DNA from 2 places in the Janthinobacterium sp. 67 genome. Region 2 is predicted to be linked to the other one. Evidence: predicted binding sites of a transcription regulator. Region 2 holds the regulator's gene; the other holds the start of a gene.

Region 1 (3,418 bases), 3.1 Mb from region 2:
TCGTCGGGGCGCTTGGCCGAGCCGACCAGACGCAGCACGTCGCGCCGCTGCTCGAACAAGTATTGCTGGATGGCGTCGTGCAATTGCGCATGGCTGCCAAGCCCGAAGGCTTCACCCCGTTTGAAGGCGCTCATGGCCTTGCGCACCACTTCTTGGCGGAAAGATTGCTTGCCCGAGTCGCTGATGTGGATTTTTTCTTCCACGGCGCGCAGGAAGCGCTCGTCGGGACGGCGCTCTTCGCTGGTGATGGGATCGTGGATCTGGCGGTTGTCGAGCATGGCTTCGACTTCATCGAGATATTTATTCAGCAAGTCTTGCGCTTCCTGCTCGAACGACACGAACAAGGCCTTGTGTACGTCGGCCTTGACCCAGCGGTTATAGAAATCCTTGCGCGTGAGCACCAGGTAATCGACCCACTGGCGCTTGCGCCGCGGTTCGATGCGCGCATCGTTCTCGATACCGTCCTTCAGGGCCAGCAGCACGTCCATGGTGGACAGGCTGTTGCGCTGGGCGGAAATGATGGCGTGAGACAGGGCATTGATGACGAAACGGGGCGACACGCCCGACAGGCCCTCGTCGGGCGCCTTGTCGCGCTCGCGCAGGCGGCGGATGTCGGCATGCTGCAAGTCGTCGACGTCTTCGTCCGCGTACACGCGCAGTTTCTTGACCAGCTCGGCTTCCTTGTCCTCGCCTTCGGACAAGCGGCTCAGGATGGCGAACACGGCCGCCGCATGCAGCACGTGCGGATCGAGGTGCACGTCGCGGAAAGCGGGCGCGGCCGACTGGATCAGCTTGCGGTAGATGCGCGCCTCCTCGCGGTAGTTGAGCGTATATGGCACTTGCACGATAACCATACGGTCGAGCAAGGCCTCGTTTTCGCTTTCTTGCAGGAATTTGCGAAATTCGGCCAGATTCGTGTGGGCGAGGATGGTTTCATCGAGGTAAATCAGGGGGAAACGCGACACCTTGACGTTCTTTTCCTGCGTCAATGTCAACAGCAGGTAGAGGAATTCCCGCTTGACCTTGAGGATTTCGATCATTTCCAGCATGCCGCGGCTGGCCGCATACACGGCGCCGGACCACGACCAGGCGCGCGGATCGCCTTCGTCGCCGTACTGCGCCACTTTCGACAGGTCGACGGAACCCACGAGGTCGGCCAGGTCGGCCGTGGTGGGATCGTGCGGCGCATACGTGCCGATGCCGCAGCGGCCCGCCTCGGACAGGTGGATGCGTTCGACGGGCATGCGCAGGAAGTCGCCCGCGTACTGTTCTTCCAGGCGGGCACGGCAATGGGGACACAGTTCGCCGTGCAGCTCGGCGTCGTAAGTGGCGCGAAAGTCGGCGCGCATGCTGTGCGGCACCAGATGCAGCGGCGATTCGTGCACGGGACAGCCGGCGATGCCGTACAGCGCGCCTTCGCTGCTGTGGCTGTATTCTTCCAGCCCCCGCTTGAGCAGGATCACCATGGTCGACTTGCCGCCCGATGGCGGGCCCAGCAACAGCAGCATGCGCCGGCCCACTTCGGAGCCGGCGGCGGCCGCCTTGAAGTAGGCGGCGACCCGGTCGATCGCCTCGTCGATACCGAACAGTTCATCGTCGAACAGGCGGCAGCGGAAGCGTCCCGCATCGTCCGTCTGGCCGTTCCAGCGCATCATGTCCCACAAATACTGGTGCGCGCTGCGCGTGAGCAGGGCCGCGCGGCCGGGCAGGATCTGCTCGATGAAGTCGCCAAAACTGCCGCGCCAGGGACTGATGCGGTGTTTTTCCGCCCAGGCCGCCATGCCATGGACAAAACCGGCGTGCTGGCCCGCAGGCGCGTCGTCGTCGGGTTGGCGTGTCATTTGGCTTGTCATACCAGGGCTCGTCATTGTTTCCCCATCCATACCGTTGCTGGCCTTGCCGCCGTGGAACTGGCCCGGTTCCAGCCTGTCAGGGCCAGTATACGGCGCCGCCTCTGCCCGCACGCCTGATCTCGCTCAACGTTGACGGGGGAACTATTTTTATCCTTGCTGGCGCCTGTTGGGATACGCCGCCCTGCCTCAGCGCGGTTCAATCCAGATCAATACCTGCCCGTGCACCCAGCCCACACTGGTGTTTCGGAACGACCCACGAGGAGAGCATGATGATCGGCAACGAGAATGGTTTCAGCGCCCCACCTGGCGGCAGCGGCAGGGGACAAAGCGCGGACGATGAAGAGGCCGTCGGCCAATTCTCGGCACCCGGCGAAGACGACAATATGATCGAGAGCGCGTCCGTCTCGGACGTGCCCGACGCCTTGAGCGGCGTCAGCATGGAATTGCTTGAAATCAAGTGCAGCATCGAAAACGGCATGCGCCAGTCCATCTCACAGGCGGGCGGCGTGCGGGCGGCCGATGCCTTCAGCGACGGCGGCAATATCCAGGGCGTGTCCATCGGCCTGGGCGAGGGCGCCAGCGACAGCTCGTCCGGCGAGCCTGGCTTGCCGGCCCTGACCCTGTACGTGGCCGAGCCCACTTCCGTCGACCGGGCCAAGGCTGCCATCGTGGGAGCCATGGGCGTGCGCGCCGTGGCCAGCGACCGGGTACCCGTCAACATCGTCGTCACGGGCGTGATCGATGCGCAACCGCACCGTTTCCGCTTGCGCCCGGCACCGGGCGGCGTGTCGGTCGGGCATTTCCGCATCACGGCCGGCACCATCGGCTGCCTGGCCGTGGGCCGCAGCGCACCGCGCAACAGCCGTTTGATGATTCTTAGTAACAATCACGTGCTGGCCAATTCCAACGGCGGCGTGTTCAACGATTGCATCGTGCAGCCTGGCCCCATCGACGGCGGCCGCTGCCCGCAAGACCAGGTGGCCGTGCTCGAGCGCTTCGTGCCCATCAATTTCAGCGGCGGCGTCAACTTTGTCGATTGCGCCACCGGCTGGGCCTGGCCAGACCGGGTGCGCCCTGAACTGGTGTACCTGAGCGGCGGCGTGCCCGCGTACTTCCGCATCAGCAATGCGCTGGTGGCGCCCGCGCTGGGCATGATGGTCGGCAAGTCCGGCCGCACGACGCAATTGACGCAGGGCCGCATCACGGGCCTGGGCGCCACCATCAACGTCAATTACGGCGGCGGCAGGATCGCGCTGTTCCAGGACCAGATCGCCATCACGGGCGTGAGCGGAGCGTTCAGCGCGGGCGGCGATTCCGGCTCTTCCATCTGGACCTGGAACCAGCAGCGCAATCCCGTCGGCCTGCTGTTTGCCGGCGGCGGCAATATCACGTTTGCCAACCAGATGCGGCGGGTGGTGGTGGCGCTCGACATCAATTTGTACACCTGAGTACGTTCCCACGAGCAAACAGGGCGGCCTTGCGCCGCCTTGCCTGGCGCTGTTTCTTGCACGACAATGATGTCAATCAGGGGGAGCAGCCACGCATGGACGTGCCCGGCGAAGCGT
Region 2 (3,418 bases):
ATCTATCTGGCGGCCCTGCTGATCATCTGTGCGTATTTGTTGTTCCTCGTCACGGCCATTGCCGGGCGGGTGTGGTGCGGGTTTTCTTGCCCGCAAACGGTATACACGGAAATCTTTCTGTGGGTCGAACGCCGCATCGAGGGCACGCGCAGCGCGCGCATGGCCCTCGACAGGCAGGGCCCGTCCGTGCGCAAGGCCTTCAAGAAGACGGCCAAGCACCTGGTATGGGGCGCCATCGCCCTGTGGACGGGCTTTACCTTTGTCGGCTACTTCACGCCGATCAAGGAACTGGCGCGCGAGGTGACCACCCTCAATTTCGGTCCCTGGGAATGGTTCTGGGTCTTGTTCTACAGCCTGGCAACTTACGGCAACGCGGGCTGGCTGCGCGAACAGGTGTGCAAATACATGTGCCCCTACGCGCGCTTCCAGAGCGCCATGTTCGACCAGGACACCCTGATCATCACCTACGATGCCAAGCGCGGCGAACCACGCGGCGCCATGAGCAAGAAGGCCGGCAACAACGACAAGCTGGGCGACTGCATCGATTGCACCCTGTGCGTGCAGGTGTGTCCGACCGGCATCGATATCCGCAACGGCCTGCAGTATGAATGCATCGGCTGCGCCGCCTGTGTCGATGCCTGCAACAGCGTGATGGACAAGGTCGAGCGGCCGCGTGGCCTGATACGCTACAGCACCGACCATGCGATGGAAAACAACTTCAATTCGAAGCAGATCCGCCAGCGCGCCATGCGCCCGCGCGTGCTGATCTACACGTCCATCCTGGCCCTGATCATCATCGCCGTATGTACCTCGCTGGCCCTGCGCACGCCCCTGAAAATGGACGTGATCCGCGACCGCGGTTCGATGGGACGCGAAGTGGAAGACGGCATGATCGAAAACGTCTACCGCCTGCAGATCATGAACACGTCCGAGCAAAGCCAGCATTTCAAGATCAGCGCTTCCGGCTTGCCGGGCCTGACCTTGCTGACGCGCGAAGAAGTGACCTTGCAGCCGACGGAAACGCTGGGCTGGCCGATCCGCCTGCGCGTGCCGCACGGCGTGGGCGAGAAGGGCTCGAACAAGATTGCGATCGAATTGCAATCGCTGGACGACCCGTCGCTGCACGTGCGCGAAAGCGCGGTCTTCATCGTGCCGCGGTGATGTTGATTCGGGGTCGGCCCCTCTGGGTCCGACCCCGGTATTTCGCCGTAGGGGTAGCATTCAACATGCGGTAGGTTTACTGTATTTTCAACCCAGAAGCAAAAGCTGGGGTCAGACCCAAAGGGTCTGCCCCCAAGGAGAACAAAATGTCCGACAGTCTGAAACTGCAAGCCCCCGTTGCCCCGTGGTACAAGCACCGCTGGCCATGGCTGCTGATGATCGGCCCCGGCCTGTCCGTGGTCGTCGGCAGCTTCATGGGCTATATCGCGTTTACGCAGCCCGACGCGCTGGTGGTGGGCGATTATTACAAGCAAGGCAAGGCGATCAACCAGGATTTGAAGCGCGACACGATCGCCAGCGACCTGGCCATGGATACGAGCCTGTCATACGACGTGGCGCAGGCGCGCCTGAGCGGTTCCGTGCACAGCTTCGGCAAGGCCTATCAGGCTCCTTTGCTGCTGCACCTGGCGCATGCGACCCTGCCGGAAAAGGATATCAAGCTGCTGGTGCAGCCCGATGCGGCCGGCAATTTCTCGGTCGCCCTGCCGATGCTCGAACGCAGCCGCTGGCAGGTGCTGGTGGAAAACGACAAGCGCGAGTGGCGCCTGTCCGGCATATGGACCTGGCCCGTGCAACGCAGCATCGCGCTGCGCGCGGATGAAGAGCTATAAAGCTTATTTACAGACGTCCGTGCCTGCCGTAATGGCTTTCAGCTTGGCAGGCTGCAAGATCTCGATCTCGCGGTTCGACACGCGCAGCCAGCCTTCCTTCTTGAATTTCGACAATAAACGGCTGACGCTCTCGATGGTCAGGCCCAGGTAGTTGCCGATTTCCTCGCGCGACATGCGCAGCTGGAAATTGCTGCCCGAATAGCCGCGCGCCTCGTAGCGCGACGCCAGGTTGACGATGAAGGCGGCAAAACGCTGCGTCGCCTGCATATTGCCAAGCAACAGCATGACACTTTGCTCGCGCGTGATTTCCTGGCTCATCATGCGGTGGAAATGACGCAGCAGGGTCGGCATATTGCCCAGCAATTGTTCCAGGCTGGAAAACGGGATTTCACACACTTCGCTGTCTTCCAGCGCCACCGCATTACAGTGGTGGCGGTCGGCGCTGATGGCGTCCATGCCCAGCAGTTCGCCGGCCATCTGGAAACCCGTCACCTGCTCTTCGCCACCGGGATTGATCTGATAGGTCTTGAAGTGTCCCAGGCGGATCGCGTACAGGTTCTGGAACGAGTCGCCGATGCGGAACAGCGAGGCGCCGCGCACGATCTTGCGGCGGCGGCCGATGATCTGGTCCAGCCTGTCCATGTCGCCCACATCGAGGCCCATCGGCAGGCACAATTGATGCATGCTGCAGGTCGAGCATCGCGCACGCAACGCTTCCACGGTTACTGTGGGCAAGGTTGGAGTGAGTAGCGCTTCAGTCATGTCGGTACCTTTTAGAAAATGCAACAACAAGTTTACTGCATACAGGGTTGCCGTGTGCCAATTTCACGGTAATTTCGGCGAATAAACGACGTCCAGCCTTTAATTATATGGCAACATCGTCACAAGCCCATGCGAGGAGGGGCATTTGCGCGGTGCCGCTTGCCAAGTTGATGTATTGATAGGAAAATTCCTAACAGCATTATCTGCCGCCTGTGCCGCCCGGTACTGAAAAGGAAATCATGAAGCCTCTCGGCATCAAAGCAAAAGTCGCGCTGGCCACCAGCCTGACCTCGATCGCCATGATCGCGCTGGTCACCATGATCCAGGTGCGGCACATGCGCGACGACTTCACGCGAGTACTGCTGAGCCAGCAGTCTTCCCTGATCAGCCGCACCGCAGCCGAGCTCGACGACAAACTGGGCATGCTGCTGCAGATCGTCACCCTGACGGCCAGGCAGCAGCCGCCGGAATTGATCGCCCAGCCGGCCCAATTACGCGAATACTATTCGCGCCGCTCGATGCTGGTGCTGTTCGACGACGTGCTGGTGCTCGATGCGCAGGGCGCTGTCGTGGCCGACATGCCGGAAGTGGCGGGGCGCGCCGGCATCAACGTCGCCGAACGCGAGTATTTCCAGACCGTCCTGCGCACGCGCCAGCCCATGATCACGGAACCCATGCTGGGCAAGTCGAGCGGCATGCCCATCGTGCAGATGGTGGCGCCCGTGCTGGCCGCCGATGGCCAGGTGGCCGGCGTGGTGATCGGCGTGCTGCGCCTGTACAAGGACAATCTGCTGGGACGTCTGCGCACGGAAAAGATCGGCAAG

What was found. Region 2 encodes FNR, which switches genes on or off when oxygen is low (the NO sensors DNR and NnrR bind a similar motif). Its sites were predicted from a motif close to TTGATNNNNATCAA; they were not measured.
Region 1: the regulator FNR is predicted to act here: its motif matches at 2,050-2,063, upstream of CLU90_RS04520 (serine protein kinase).

Annotation. Positions count from the first base shown of each region.
Region 1 is NZ_PGES01000001.1:1,031,215-1,034,632, forward strand. Features, by position in the region: gene CLU90_RS04520 (serine protein kinase) at 1-1,841, opposite strand, end outside; gene CLU90_RS04525 (S1 family peptidase) at 2,120-3,301, shown strand.
Region 2 is NZ_PGES01000001.1:4,122,599-4,126,016, forward strand. Features, by position in the region: gene ccoG (cytochrome c oxidase accessory protein CcoG) at 1-1,161, shown strand, start outside; gene CLU90_RS18445 (FixH family protein) at 1,308-1,832, shown strand; gene fnr (fumarate/nitrate reduction transcriptional regulator Fnr) at 1,836-2,594, opposite strand; gene CLU90_RS18455 (response regulator) at 2,834-3,418, shown strand, end outside.